Regions from separate parts of the Hoeflea prorocentri genome, predicted to be linked through region 1. Evidence: predicted binding sites of a transcription regulator. Region 1 holds the regulator's gene; the other holds the start of a gene.
The links. The regulator LexA, encoded in region 1, represses DNA repair genes until DNA is damaged. The targets are predictions, from matches to a motif close to TGTTCNNNNTGTGTTCNG.
Positions count from the first base shown of each region.

Region 2: OQ273_RS18310 (DNA recombination protein RmuC) is a predicted target of LexA. The motif match lies at 5,147-5,164, and genes of this name have one in related genera.

Region 1 covers NZ_JAPJZI010000001.1:1,688,582-1,696,406, reverse strand. The annotation lists gene OQ273_RS07905 (response regulator transcription factor) at 167-916, shown strand; gene OQ273_RS07900 (hypothetical protein) at 956-1,474, shown strand; gene OQ273_RS07895 (class I SAM-dependent methyltransferase) at 1,523-2,209, opposite strand; gene lexA (transcriptional repressor LexA) at 2,686-3,405, shown strand; gene OQ273_RS07885 (ComEC/Rec2 family competence protein) at 3,399-5,714, opposite strand; gene gltX (glutamate--tRNA ligase) at 5,859-7,280, shown strand; gene gltA (citrate synthase) at 7,622-7,825, shown strand, end outside.
Region 2 covers NZ_JAPJZI010000001.1:3,895,124-3,902,948, reverse strand. The annotation lists gene OQ273_RS18335 (VOC family protein) at 1-312, opposite strand, end outside; gene OQ273_RS18330 (helix-turn-helix domain-containing protein) at 359-1,159, opposite strand; gene OQ273_RS18325 (hypothetical protein) at 1,293-1,970, opposite strand; gene OQ273_RS18320 (TCR/Tet family MFS transporter) at 2,215-3,429, shown strand; gene OQ273_RS18315 (GFA family protein) at 3,462-3,854, opposite strand; gene OQ273_RS18310 (DNA recombination protein RmuC) at 3,867-5,114, opposite strand; gene def (peptide deformylase) at 5,217-5,741, shown strand; gene fmt (methionyl-tRNA formyltransferase) at 5,779-6,708, shown strand; gene truA (tRNA pseudouridine(38-40) synthase TruA) at 7,009-7,767, shown strand; gene arsC (arsenate reductase (glutaredoxin)) at 7,769-7,825, shown strand, end outside.

The sequences.
Region 1 (7,825 bases):
ATGTTTCGCCACTATTGGCTAGGTAAATCGGGATATATAAACCTATCGATGTATTTACCTCTTATGCAAGAATTGGTAGTATGGATGAATATCAGAGGGGTGGGCAGCCTCCATAAAAATAATTAGCAGTTCAGTTTAGTTCTGGGGCCTCTTAACGGAGGTAGTGATGAGTAGGGCGACCAAGGGTCCCGGCTCCACAGAACGAGCCATTGTGTTTGTGGGCCCAAACCACAACTTTGCCGAATGCATCGAGACAGCGCTGATAAATGAAATTGAGGATCTGGTCCTCGAACGGCGTCTCGATTTCAAACAACTCTTCCACAAAACCGAAGACCTTGAGGTGCGTGTGTGCCTCATCGTCATAGATGAGACCTTGTCGGACGAAGTTCGCTCAAACTACGACCGGCTGCGCGAGCTCTTCCCGACCCAGATCTTGTGTCTCGCCTGCAACGAGACACGGCCCCTTCCTGACCTCATGAATGATCCCGCTTTAACCGGATTGGTCGAAAGTTTTCTGCCGATGAACCTGCGGCTCGATATCTGGCTTTCAGCTGTCCGGCTGATGATGAACGGCGGTGACTACATACCCAGGCAAGCCCCGGCACCACTTCATACGAGCGGCGACAGCCAAATAGAGATTGCGCGCGCAACAAAAGACGGCACAACGCGGACACAGGTTACCGGGGCAAAAAACGCCCGAAGCGGCAGGTTGACTTCAAGGGAAATTGACGTGCTGAAACTGGTTGCCCGAGGTTATCAAAACAAGGTCGTCGCAGCCGAATTGGAACTTTCGGAAAACACCATCAAGCTGCACATGCATCACATCATCGAGAAACTCGGTGTCGGCAACAGGACGGAAGCTGCCGCGGTCTATTTCGGTGAGATCAAGGCAGGCCGGGCGAACGGACCCGGTTAGCCGAAGCCTTTGCTTCCAGAACGCGGAGGTTAACTCAGCATGGTCACATCAGAGACCAGACCACAGCCGCATCTGCCCGAGCAGTTTCAGAAGATACTTCTGCTGGTCGGGCAGATGAATTACTCCTGGACCAACACTGAGACCCTTCTCATTCATCTGATTGCGGGGCTGGCCGGGATCGATAAAGAAACGGCGATCGTCATATTCCTGACCTTGAACACCACTCGCGCCAGGCTCGATCTTGTCGACCGGCTGGCCAAAATGGAGCGGACCGAGCCACAGGCCAGAAAGGATATTCTTGGACTGACCGGCGACATGGTCAAGGTCCTGAAACACAAGAACCGCTACAACCACTGCCTCTACTCCTTCGACGATGAAGGCAGGAATGCAAAAACGATCCTCATGCGCATCGCGGAGACCAAGAACGCCATCAAGATAGGCAAGACACAAGCCCTCGACGCTTCCGAGATCGGAAAAATCCGGGAATCGATCAGGACGATCGAGACGATCAACCGGCGCACCTGGTCAACGATCATGAAGTTCGATTTTCCGCTCTAGTGCGCGAGAGATCAATCCACATCAGCCGTCAAGGCTTCCCGGGCCGCGTCAGGCGGGAGCCAGCTCGTAAATATGGACCGGATGCGGGCTGAAGAGTTTGATGATCAGTTTGACAAAGCGTGACATCGGCCTCGGCCTGATCCGTTCATTTGCATTGAGCGCATGGCGGTGCATGGAGTTGTAATAGACGATAATCACCTTGCGCTTCGCGCCGCTATCGTCGCAGTGCGAATATTTGCGGATGACCTTATCCAGCAGTTCGCCTTCGAACGGATTATAGAAATAAAGGATGCAGTCGGTTTTCGGCGTATCGTAATCCATGACGTCGCAGCAGACCGATTTTATGTCCCTGCATTTGAGATGATTTTTCGGATAACCGGAAATATTGCGCTCGGCCTGCTCATGTAAAATGCTGCTGAACTCGATCCCGTGCACGAGACGAAACGGCCACTGGGCGGCAGTCAGCAACATGCGCCCCCTGCCCGATCCGTAATCGACAAAAGAGAAACGGCTCAGATCCTCATTCAAACCTTTGAGGATCCAGCCCAGCACAAGGCGTGGAGACGCGCCATATTCATAAGACAATTTGGCATGAGCCGAATTCACCGGGGAAAGATCGTCCTGATGCAACGTCCCGCGCGTGGCAACTGCCTCCCGCGTTTCGAACCACCGGTCCCACATCCAGTAATGAACTCTGTAGAGGAACATCGCCCAAAAGTGGCGTACAAGCTGCATCTCATTTACCGGCAGCGGCGGACCGAAATTGGCCACAGTGCGGTCCGCGCCCGAGATAGATCGTACGCGGGATCGTGACCGCAATGTCTTCCAGCCCGGACAGACCCGCACGATCATCCGGCAGAAATTCTCCGGTGATGCACGCTGTGATGGGCCCGCAGCCTGGATATGACGATCGCATCTTTTTCATTGGCTAAACCCCCTGCCGTGTTTGAGGCTGAAGGTACAACGCGCAGGTTTATACAATTTTAACGGGACGGGCGAAAGCGAACACAGCGGTGCTTGTTTTAACCGGCGCTCCCTATTACCGGACAGCGATTGACGGGCGCCGGCCGCAATGCCCTGTCGGCAAAACCCGATTGACTACCCTGTTAGCGACGCCGGGCAGTCTGTTAACCAAATATAAACACTTGAAGAACACAAATGGAACATATAGTGTATGTTCTGTATTTGTTTCTCCGATTCGGGAGCCGGCGATGCTGACGCGAAAACAACATGAGCTGCTGCTTTATATTCATGAGCGTATGAAGGAGACGGGCATCCCGCCGTCCTTCGACGAGATGAAGGAAGCGCTTGATCTTGCCTCAAAATCAGGCATTCATCGCCTGATTACCGCCTTGGAGGAACGTGGGTTCATCCGAAGGCTGCCAAACCGGGCCCGCGCTCTTGAAGTCTTGCGCCTTCCCGAGACGATGATTCCGGCCGGCCAGCAACGCAAGGGGTTCTCGCCAAGCGTTATCGAAGGCAGCCTGGGTAAACCCGCGCCTGAACCCACACCGCTTCCGGTTCAGGACAATGATGATACGCAGGCTGCGGTGAGCGTACCCGTTATGGGCCGGATCGCCGCCGGTGTGCCCATATCGGCCATCCAGAACAATACGCACAATATCAGCGTCCCCCCGGAGATGCTGTCCGGCGGTGAACATTACGCGCTTGAGGTAAAGGGCGATTCAATGATCGAAGCCGGCATTTTTGACGGCGATACTGTGGTCATCAAAAACGCCTCCACAGCCAATCCGGGTGAAATCGTTGTCGCGCTTGTCGATGACGAGGAAGCAACCTTGAAGCGGTTCCGCAGAAAGGGCGCCTCAATTGCCCTGGAAGCAGCAAACCCATCCTATGAGACTCGGATTTTCGGCCCGGATCAGGTGAAGATCCAAGGCAAGCTGGTGGGGCTGATCAGGCGCTATCACTGACGCCATGACGGTGTGATCTTGTAGAAGCTGTCATTGCGCCAGTTATAGGCGCGATGGCGCGTCCAGGCTCGGTCAACACTGGCAACTGCCGAACGTATTTTCGGCTGATTGCCGTTCGTTTTCGTCCAGATGGCCAAAGCGCCGCTTTGGCGCAGCATGCGGCCTGTAATCAGCAGGGCTCCGGAATAACACCGCTCCATCGCAATCGATGCCGCGGTCACGACGATATCTGCCTCGTCACAGGCAGCGCCGAGATAGGATAAATCCTCAACCAGAGCCAGTTTCGTCCCACTGCCCGACACGCCGACACAGAAAGTTTTTGCCGCACACTGCATGTGATCAGTCCTCGCAGCTGAGGCTTCCAATGCGGATCCAAGGTCATTTATCCCGCCAGCGATATCGAGGGGCGTATCATGTCGGGTTCGTTTGAGCCCCGTCTGCCATTGCTCAAAGATGAATCGGGGTGGTCTTTTGCGGTTTGTGGCCAAGCCGCCTTTATTGACAAGTGCAACCAACCTGCCGTCCTCGGCAATCAGAATGTCAGGCCACGTGCGTGGTATCGTCATGGCGGCTCCAGCGAGCAGGAGCAGCGCCAGCCCTACGATCCTCAACCGGGTCCTGCTCAACACAAAGATCAGCAGGCCGGCGACCGCAACAAGTGTTATCCACGGGCTTATCTGACCAACGACAACCGCACCGCCGATGTCACGAACATAACGGGCGATGGCTATCACTGCATCAAGCCCCCCTCCCATCACGATCAACGGCCATTTTTCGAGACCCAATGGCATGAGCAGGACGGCAAACATCCCCGCCGGCATCACAATAAAGGTGACAATCGGCATGGCGGCCAGATTGGCCAGAAGCCCGTATGCCGCAATCCGATGGAAGTGATGGATGGCAAACGGCGCCGTGGCGAGACCTGCAACGAGTGACGTAACCGCCAGCCCAAGGAAAAAGACAAACAGAACGCGTGCCGGGGTGCCCAGCCACCCGGCCTCAGCACGCCCTGTTCCGGGCCGGGGTTTATTCCACAGCGCATAAGTCGCAATTAGTGCCGCAGTTGCGGCAAACGACATTTGAAAGCCCGGCCCGAGAACGGCGGAGGGCGTTATGACGATGATAATCATTGCGGCAATGGCGACATTGCGCATCGTCAGCGCCTGTCTGTCCGCGAGCACGGCGATCAGCATGATGACCAGCATGATCCAGGCCCGTTGCGTCGAAACGCTTGCTCCGGAGATGGAAAGATAGAGCGTGGCGATGGCCAAGGCTCCGACCGCCGCATACTTCTTCGTTGGAACTGCCTGCACGATCGTGGGAAAAACGCTGAAACAGGCGCGCACAAGCAAGAAGAATGTGCCTGCCACAAGCGCCATGTGCAGGCCGGAAATCGCCAGCACATGGGCAAGCCCGCTCTGCCGCAGGGCATCCACCGTATCCGGGCTCATCGAACGACGGTCCGCAACCGTCAACGCGGCCGCAAAGCCGCCCGCCTCTCCGGGCAGCACCTCTTTGACCCGTTCGCTGATCTTTTGACGCAGGCGTTGAAGTGTCAGCCCACCTTCTTCGAACCAACCGCGACCGCTTGCATCCGGCACATACGTCGTATCGGGTTTGCCAAGGAAAAACCCGTTGGCGCCGATACCGTTGAAAAAGGAGTTGTAGGTAAAGTCGAAACTGCCCGGCAGGGCTGGTCCCGAAGGCGGTCGCAGGCGCACCAACCCCGAAACGCCGCCGCCGATTTCCACCGGTTCATGGTTGGCCCTGGCGACAAGACGGACGGTCTCGGGCGGCCGTCGCAGTTGTGGATCAAAACTGCGATCGACCTTGATCGTATAGCGTAAACGACCTGCATGGTCGACGTCACGGGCGACGACCGTCCCGACGATATTTGTCGTCACCTCTCCATCCAAGAGGGTCGTGTTCAGCTGCCTTGTCTCAAAATCGGCGGCAAGCATCGCTAAAACAAAACCCGCGACCAGCAAACCAGACTTGCGAAGCCACTCACGATCCGAGACTGCGAGAACGATCATGCAGCACCCGAGGGCAACCGCAACAGGAAGAATGGCTGGTCTTTCCGGCAAGACAAACCAGGTCGCGGCACCAAGGGCCATGGAAACCGGAAGCCAAAGCATCGCCTGGCCCGGACCGGCTTCCTTACGCAAAGCGTCAATCAAGGTGCGCCATATGGACGTGAAAGATCCGGGCCTGGCTCCCTCCCGTGAAGTCGGCGCCCTGTCATGCGCATCAGGAGCAGCGAGCCTTTCGGCGGACCGCCCGTCTTTGACCCGATCTGAGCTGTTCATGGAGCTTTCGTCAGTCCCGTACCGGCCTTTGATCCTACATTTTGCTTGCCTGACCGCAAAGCACCCTGCGCACCTTGCACTCTTCAGGTTGTGTGTTACATGACCCGCCAAGTTCCAGACAAATCGAAAACCCAAGGAAACTCCATGTCCGGAGACGTCATAACCCGTTTTGCCCCCTCCCCGACCGGCTTTCTCCACATCGGCGGCGCGCGGACCGCATTGTTCAATTGGCTTTATGCTAAGAACCGTGGCGGCAAGATGCTGCTGCGCATTGAAGATACTGACCGTAGCCGCCACTCCGATGAGGCCGTCGAAGCAATACTGGACGGTCTCCAATGGCTGGGACTTTCCTGGGATGGAGAACCTATCTCACAATATGCACGCGTCGACAGACACCGTGCGATCGCCGAGGAACTCGTGAAATCGGGCAATGCCTATTATTGCTATGCGACGCCGAAAGAGCTCGAGGCGATGCGTGAAAAGGCTCGTGCCGAAGGCCGCCCTCCGCGCTATGATGGTCGCTGGCGCGACCGCGACCCCTCCGAGGCACCATCCGGCGTGAAACCGGCAATCCGCATCAAGGCGTCGCGCGACGGCGTGACGGTCGTTGCTGATCGCGTGCAAGGCGATGTGTCGTTCCCGAATGGCGATCTGGACGATTTCATCATCCTGCGCTCTGACGGCAACCCCACATACATGCTTGCTGTCGTTGTCGACGATCATGACATGGGTGTGACTGATATCATTCGCGGCGACGACCACCTGACCAACGCCGCCCGCCAGACGGTTATCTATCATGCGATGAAATGGCCGGTTCCGACAATGGCACATATTCCGCTGATCCACGGCCCGGACGGAGGCAAACTCTCTAAGCGCCACGGAGCCTTGGGCGCCGAGGCCTACCGCGCCATGGGCTATCTGCCAGAAGCACTGTGCAACTATCTGGTACGCCTTGGATGGAGCCATGGCGACGACGAGATCATTTCAATGGAACAGATGATCGAATGGTTCGACATCGCCGATGTCAACAAGGGCGCCGCCCGGTTCGACGTCAAGAAACTCGAAGCGATAAACGGCCACTACATACGAAATGGCGACGACGACACCTTGACGGAAGCATTGTGTGCGTTCTTCCCCCACATGGAAGGCGGAGACTATTTCGAAGCTCGTAAATCCGATGAAAAGGTCAGGCAGCTAAGGGAAGCGATGCCGGGCTTGAAGGAACGCGCCCGCACCCTGTCGGATCTTGCCGACGGTGCTCGCTTTCTCTTCGCCGAAAGGCCCTTGAACAATGAAGACAAGGCGGAAAAGATACTGTCCGAGGGCGGCCGCGATACGTTAAGCAAGCTTTTGCCGCTGCTGGAGACGGCCGGCGATTGGCGGTTGGAGACACTGGAAACGGTCATTCGTGACTTTGCCGATGCCGAGGAACTGAAGCTCGGAAAGGTCGCCCAGCCGCTTCGCGCAGCTCTGACCGGGCGCACAACGTCTCCTGGCGTATTCGATGTCATAGCCGTACTTGGGCGGGATGAGGCATTGGGGCGAATAAAGGATCAACTGGCCTGACCGCCGGCAAGCCTCTGGAAATTGACTGTGCAGTGCGGTATCTACCCATCCACAGGCGGTTTGGATTGGTTCTTTCGGCCCATCAGCTCATGCGGAAGAAACAACGGAACTTATCCTACAATGCCCGGCGCATAAGCCGGGTTCATCTATTGTGGTGCAGCAGCCAATACTGCCTGCCCGTTGGTATCGTTTGCTTTTTCGGCAACGTTGCATCGCACAATAACACCGGGCCAGAGCTTGGCAGCGCGCGTGAAATCGGCTAGCAACTGCGCACGCCCACTCCGGTTTGGCGTATGGGGACCTCCCGGGTCGCAGTCTGAATGAAGAAAAAGGGGACCAACATGACAGAATCGAAGGCAAAGCTCTCTGTCGATGGCAATGACATCGAACTGCAGGTACGCGGCGGATCGGTTGGTCCACACGTTGTCGATATCGCCAGCCTTTACAAGGAAACCGGCGCTTTCACCTATGACCCGGGCTTTACCTCGACTGCCTCATGCGAATCCAAGATCACTTATATCGATGGTGACGAAGGCATCCTTCTT
Region 2 (7,825 bases), 2.2 Mb from region 1:
AATGACCGTGCTGCCGCCGAGGGCGAGCATCCGGTCGGCGGTCATATCCGGATCAGGCACCGTAAGGTGCAGCAAAACGCCCGGTCCGGAGGACGCATCGGGTGAGGACAACCCCCACGCCGCAACTGCCTCAGTCATGGTGAAAACGGACCTTCCGAGCCTCATCGCGGCATGGACGACGCGGCCGGATTGATCGGTGAAGCGTTCAAGGCGCTCCGCGCCGAACGCATCGCGATAGAAGGCAAGGGCCGCATCGACATCGCTGACAATGAGCCTTGGTTCGAGTGTGATGAGTTCAGATGTATAGGTCATGCAACGAGCCATAACCGCCTCACCGCAAGCCCGTCTTGAAGAAAATTCAAGCGCGTAAAGGCAGATGATTGGGTTCTGAAAGTCTGTCCGGCATGTATTCAGTCGGTGTGATGCCGCCGAAGTGCCTGAACTCCCGCGCCATATGAGATTGATCCGAGTAACCGGCGTCAAAGGCTGCATCGGCCCAGGAAGCGGCGTTCGACCGTGTCCGAATAAGGTGCTGGAACCGCTCGATACGGCAATAGGTCTTGGGCTTCATTCCGGTTCTCTCCCGAAAACGTGTGATCAGCGTTTGCCGGGTCGTATTCAATTGGTCCGCGACTGTATGGACGCGATGTCCATTTCGCAGCAAATGGCCCGCCTTGCGAACGGCAAGGTCCCATTCATCGGCCACCGGAGCACGATCCAGGAACGCCGCTTCCAGAAGGTCCAGACGCTCCTGTGGTGCGCGCGCCATTTGCAGACATTCATGGGTCCGCCAGCCATCGCTCCAGGAAAGGCAATCCAGATCTGCAAGGTCCGACCCGATCTCGGACAAATGACCGCGAAAAAACGGAAAGGCTCCACCGGGCGAGAAGAGAACGCCGCAAAGGCTCCTCTGCTCGGCACGATCGATAACAGTCGGCTTGAGCATCGGCCCCTGAACCGCCATTCCGGAAGCGCTCTGCCGCACCGATCCATCGACCCCGTAATGATGAAGGGCATCCTCGTGTAGGTTTATGAAGAGCTGCGTACGGCCGTTCGGCAGCACCCGCTCCAGCTCGTTTCCATGGCTGGTTTCACAGGTCCAGAATGCATCAATATAAGGCGCGAGACGTGCGTCCCTGGGCGCGCGGGATAAGAGCAAAACAGGTCTCCAAACACCGTTTCATCCGTAACGTTAGCTGAAAACGGAAGATTGTGCATTTCGCAGTACACGACGGTCCGGGTTCGCCCGCAAAATCCGATGATCGCCTGGCGCGCCCAGCGGGTGGGCTCAATCATGCAAATCCTGGTTCGATCCTTTGTTCGTGTATGCGATATTTGTGTAGATACTCTTCTTCATCCGAAAACCGAGCCGGGCGTCGTTTGTATTTCTTGCGAATTTCATTGACGGATGATTGAAGCCCCATCTGCTCGATGAGGGTTCGCAACGCCCCAACTTTGATCCCGAGGGCATTTGCTGTGGGCTTGCCGATGGAGCCTGACGACTTTTCTATTTGGTCCAACAGGGCCTTCCCGCTGAATTCGAACGGCTCGAAATCGAAATTGGATATCCAGCTGCGATCCAGATAAAGCTCCATGATTTCGCGCCTTTGCGCAACAAAAGTGGGCTGACCGGAATAGGGAAACCCAAATGGGGTCTCCGCGACAACAGAAATGGTTGGAGCCATAGCCTCATAAAGATAAAGCCGGTAGCCTCGATCCTGATAGGGAGGCATGCCTTTGATCCTGACCCGCCAATGTTTGAATATTTCCCGGACGAATTCGAGACGGTACTCAAGATCAATCCATGAATGATGATCGGCCCACCATTCGAGAGCCCATAGATGAATGTGGTTGTGTCTTGAGTGTTCAATGGGATGGTCGCCATCGAAATTTAGCGGAGCGGTACAGCAGCCTTCAAGAAACCCTGCAAGCTCAGGGCACCTTTGTTTTGTCATCTCTAGGATGCTCATGGTCTTTCCTGTCGTTTCCGGCTGCGTTGGCCAATCAGCAAGTTAAGCCTGCGGTCTCATCGAGATAAGGTGCTTCCCGGCATAGTCGATTACTATCCGAGACAATATGTGACGGAAAGTCCAGTTGCCGCCACATCGGCGTCGGCGCGGATATCCGATCGTTTCCTGGCGTAGACAGGTCGCAGCCAGTGGTTTTCACCAATAACAGCTTGCCCGGTCTGCGATTTCAGTTAGTTGTGGCGGCATGAAGCTGTCCGGACCTTTCCTCTTCATTCTCGCGACCTTGATGATCGACGCAATCGGCGTCGGTATCGTCTTTCCGATCATGCCCGACCTGATGGATCGCGTCGGTGCAGGCAGCACGGCTGAAGGGGCGTTCTGGGGCGGTGTCATGATGTCGGCCTATGCGGGGGCCATGTTTCTTTGCGGTCCCGTTATCGGCAGCCTGTCAGACGCCTATGGGCGTCGTCCGATCCTGATCCTGGCGCTGGCGACGCTGACAATCGATTATGTGATCATGGCAATGGCCGAGACCTATTGGGTGCTGCTCGTAGGCCGTATTCTCGCGGGGGTGGCTGGGGCCACCTATATCACGGCAACCGCCTATATTGCCGACATTGCAAAGCCGGAAGAGCGCGGGGCAAGCTTCGGCATGATCGGTGCAGCCTTCGGCATCGGCTTCGTGCTCGGACCAGCCATAGGCGGTGTGGCTTCCGGCTGGCACATCACCGCACCCTTCTGGATTGCAGCGGCGCTTTCGGCACTGAACGTTGCCTTTGGTCTCTTCATTCTGCCGGAATCCCTCAAGCCGGAAAACCGCAGGCCATTCGGCAAGCGGGACATGAACCCCTTCGGCACAATCGCGCGGGCCTTCGTCGTGCCGGGCCTCGCCATCCCGCTCATCTGCATTTTCGTGTTTGAATTCGCCAATATGATCTACCCGACGCTCTGGGCCTTCTGGGGCCGCGAGGTATTCGGCTGGGACGGATTTACCATCGGGCTGACCCTGTCGGCCTACGGCATCCTGATCGCGGCGGTGCAGGCCGGGTTGTTGCCGCAGATGACCAAACGGCTGGGTGACTACACCACCTTGTTCATAGCGATCCTGGCCGGATTGATCGGGATGGTGGGTTTTGGTTTCACCGCCGCGATCTGGGCTGTAGTTATCTTTCTGCCTATCTCTGCCCTGTCGGATATGGCGCCGCCATTGATGACCGCATTTGCGGCCAACCGGGTCGGTGAAGACCAGCAAGGCCTCGTACAGGGTGTGATTGCTTCGTTGACATCCGTTGCGGCTGTAGCCGCTCCGCTGCTCCTGACGGGTGTCTTCGAATGGTCCGTCAATGATGACGGGCTCTATCTTCCCGGCGCACCGTTTTTCCTCGCCGCACTGCTCATCGTGGCAATCGTGCCGCTCATCATGCGGCTGAGATCTCCGGTCGCAATCAAGAAGTCCTAGCGCATGCTGATCATTTGTATCCTTGCGGCGGCCTAATTCTCATGGCTTTTTTTGGGCTCCCGATCACGCTCATAGCGGTGTGCGAGCGGGAACGGCGGCAGCCATGTTTCGCGCCGGGTGACCCAGCTTTCGTAGGTTGGTGTCAGCCGGTTCGGTTCATCGAGTGAACCAAGATGCACTTCGATTTCATCGCCACTGCGTGCGAACACCGACGAGCCGCATTGAGGACAAAAAAACCGGCCGGCATAGTCCCGTGTTTCGCCCTCGACAGAGACCGCGTCTTGCGGGAATACCGCCGCCGCATAAAAAAGCGCGCCGTGATGTTTCCGGCAGTCGAGACAATGACAAAGGCCGACCCGGTAGGGACGTCCCGAGGCCACAAACCGAACCTTGCCGCAAAGGCAACCGCCAGTAAAACGTTCCATGTTGAGTGTCCTTTAATCATTCACATGGAGCTTGAGGCGACCGGTTCGCTCCGGCAGAGGCGCGACATTTTCCGCCTTGCTGTCCGGTGTTGCAACATCGCCTTCAGCCTCGATCTCCAGCGCTTCGATCTTCGCGCCGCGCTTGGTCACCTTGTCGGTCGAGGTCAATATCTGGTCGATATCGCGTTGCGCCTGTCCAAAATGCGTCTGCAGCTTGCGCACCCGCTCGTCGAGCCGCATGACATCTTCCATCAGGCGGACAACCTCGCCCTGGATAAGGTGTGCCTGCTCGCGCATGCGCGCATCTTTCAACACCGCCTGCACCACCTGCAACGACAGCATCAGCAATGACGGCGAGACGATGACGATACGGGCGCGATGCGCCTTTTGCACCAGAGCCTCGAAATTCTCGTGAATTTCCGCGAAGATCGATTCCGACGGCACGAACATGAAGGCCGTATCCTGGGTTTCGCCCTTTAACAGATATTTGTCGGCAATATCGCGGATATGGACTTCAATATCCTTGCGGAACTGCTGTGTTGCCTGTTTTTGCGCCTCCGCTTCTTTCTCGTCGCGAATGCGGTTCCAGGCCTCCAGCGGGAATTTTGCATCGATCACCAGCGCCGGCGCGCCGTTCGGCATATGCACCATGCAATCCGGACGGCTGCCATTGGAAAGTGTTGGCTGGAAAGCATAGCCGTTGGAGGGCAGGGCATCGGCTATGATCGTTTCCATACGCGCCTGACCGAACGCGCCCCGTGTCTGCTTGTTCGACAGGATGGCCTGCAGACCGACAACATCCTTGGCGAGCGCCTGGATATTGTTTTGCGCCGTATCGATCACGGCGAGGCGCTCCTGCAGGCGCGACAGGTTCTCATGGGTCGCCTTGGTCTGCTCGCTGATCGTATTGCCGATCCGCTGGCTCATGCCGTCGAGCCGCTCATTGATCGATTTGTTGATTTCACTTTGCCGCGAGCCGAAGACCTCGGCGATCGTCGCCATGCGGCCTTGCATCTCGGCCTGCGCACCCATGATCTCGCCGAACCGGGCCTCCATGTCGCGGGCGCGCTGGCTGGAGGCTTCTTCCAGGGCAAGGCGTTGGGTCTCAGCGCTGCGCGCCCTGCCGCGCGCGGCAAAAAGAGCAATGACAATGATCAGGCCAAGCACCACGGCGGCGCCCGAAATGAGCCCGCCGGCCGTAATGACGACCTCGCCGACCCGGGCAACCGGTGTGCCGAACGTGAACTCAACCGCATCCATGACACAAGCTTATATGATTCTTCCGTGATTGCCAGATCAAAACAGGAACATGGGCAATATGCCGAATTGACCTGCCGACCGCGAATGCGTAGATGCATGCCCATGACCCTAAAATCGCTTGTACTCCTGCCGGATCCCATATTGCGCACCGAATCCGAACCGGTTGAGCGCGTCGACGACGATATCCAGACCCTCGCCGACGACATGCTGGAAACCATGTATGACGCGCCCGGCATCGGCCTTGCGGCCATCCAGGTCGGCATTCCGCGCCGGCTATTGGTGGTCGACTGCTCGAAGGAGGACGAGGAACGCGCGCCGATGGTGTTCATCAATCCCAACGTCGTGGCGAGCTCCGACGAACGCTCGGTCTATGAGGAGGGGTGCCTGTCGATCCCAGATTATTACGCCGAGGTCGAGCGCCCGGCGCAGGTAACGGTCGATTATGTGGACCGGGAGGGCAATCAGCAGCAGATTGAGGCGGACGGACTTTTGGCGACCTGCCTGCAGCATGAGATCGACCATCTCAACGGCGTGCTCTTTATCGACTATATCTCGAAGCTGAAACGGGACATGGTCATTCGCAAATTCACCAAGCTGGCCAAGAGCCGCGGCGGAACGCGTCTCTAACGGGCATAGCTTACTATCCGCACGCGGGAGGCACGTCTTGCGCATCATCTTCATGGGAACGCCGGAATTCGCCGTGCCGACGCTGGCCGCGCTCGCGGGCTACGGCCATGAGATTGCCGCCGTCTACACGCAGCCGCCCCGGCCGGCCGGCCGACGCGGTCTGGAGCTGGTCAAATCGCCGGTTCACAGGCAGTCAGAGATCCTGGGTTTTCCGGTTTTTACGCCGGAAAGCATGAAAGATCCGGAAGAACAAAGCCGGTTCCGTGAGCTGAAGGCCGATGTCGCCGTCGTCGTCGCCTATGGGCAGCTTCTTCCCGAGGCCGTGCTCACCGGCACGCGGCTCGGCTGTTACAACGGTCATGCATCGCTTCTGCCGCGCTGGCGCGGTGCCGCACCGATCCAGCGCGCCATCATGGCCGGCGATACTGAGACTGGCATGATGGTCATGAAGATGGACAAGGGCCTCGACACCGGTCCCATCGCCATGGAGGAGCGGGTTGCCATTCCCGTCGACATGACGGCCGGCGAGCTGCACGACAAACTGATGCTGATTGGCGGCGATCTGATGCAAAGGGCGATGGCCGCTCTGGAGCGCGATTCATTGACACTGACGCAGCAGCCCGAGGACGGCGTCACCTATGCCGCCAAGATCACCAAGGACGAGACCCGCATCGACTTCGGGCGCGACAATCTCGATGTCCACAATCATATTCGCGGCCTTTCGCCTTTCCCCGGAGCCTGGTGCGAGATGCCGTTTGGCGGCAAACAGGAGCGGGTCAAGGTTCTGCGCTCGGCGCCGGTCGAAGCTGTCGGCCCGGCGGGCACGGTTCTGGATGACGGGCTGACGGTTGCCTGCGGCATCAATGCCGTGCGTTTGCTGCGGCTGCAAAAGGCAGGCGGCAAGGTGATGAATGCGGACGAATTCCTGCGCGGCAGCCCGGTTGCCCCCGGAACGGTTATTGGTTAGAGCAAATCGGGCTTAGATTGAAGCATTTGATGGCGGAAAATCGGTTCACTCGGCAAGGCGCGTCGCGCAGCGCGATGTGGTGCATCGGGCAAGCGGCGCAACGCAGCCGATGGGCCGATTTGCCGCCACCTTTGAAAGGACTATCGTGTTGAAATGCGCAGATGAATGGGCCGGGCGATTTTGTCCTCTGACTGCGTTGGCTCGCGCTTGTGGTGGGATAACACCACGGCGCGCAATCCGCCTTGTCAGAGGACAAAATCGCCTCGGTCAAATGATTCAATCTAAGCCCGACTTGCTCTTATGCCCCGTTACAAGCTGACCATCGAATATGACGGGACGCCCTATGTCGGCTGGCAGCGCCAGACCAACGGCCCCTCCGCACAAGGTGCAATCGAAAGCGCGGCCCGCCAGTTCAGCGGCCACGATATTTCCATTCGCGGCGCCGGGCGCACCGATGCCGGCGTCCACGCATATGGTCAGGTCGCCCATATCGATTTTGAGAGGGACTGGCCGGACGAAACGGTGCGCAATGCGCTCAACTCCTATCTCGGCCAGGCCGGGGAGCGGGTGGTCATTTTGTCAGCGCATCGCGTTGCAGATGATTTCGACGCGCGCTTCTCCGCGCTGCGCCGCCACTATCTCTATCGAATCATCAACCGGCGCGTACCGCTCGCTCTTGAGCGGAACCGGGCGCTTTGGGTGGCAAAGCCGCTCGATGCCGATGGTATGCACGAGGCCGCGCAGCGCCTTGTCGGTCGACATGACTTTACCACCTTCCGCTCCGTCCACTGCCAGGCCAAGAACCCGGTGCGCACGCTGGACCGGCTGGACGTGCGGCGCACGGGCGACCTGATCGAGATCGAGGCGACGGCGCAATCCTTCCTGCACAATCAGATCCGATCCTTTGCCGGAACGTTGCGGCTTGTCGGCGAAGGCGAGTGGACTGCGGACGATGTCGCCGGCGCGCTGGAGGCGCAAGACCGGACGGCTTGCGGACCGGTCGCCGGGCCGCAGGGGCTTTATTTCATGAAAGTCGATTACCCCGATGAGGAGGGCTGAAATGAGCATCACCATCTACCACAATCCAAAGTGTGGCACGTCCCGCAATACGCTGGCC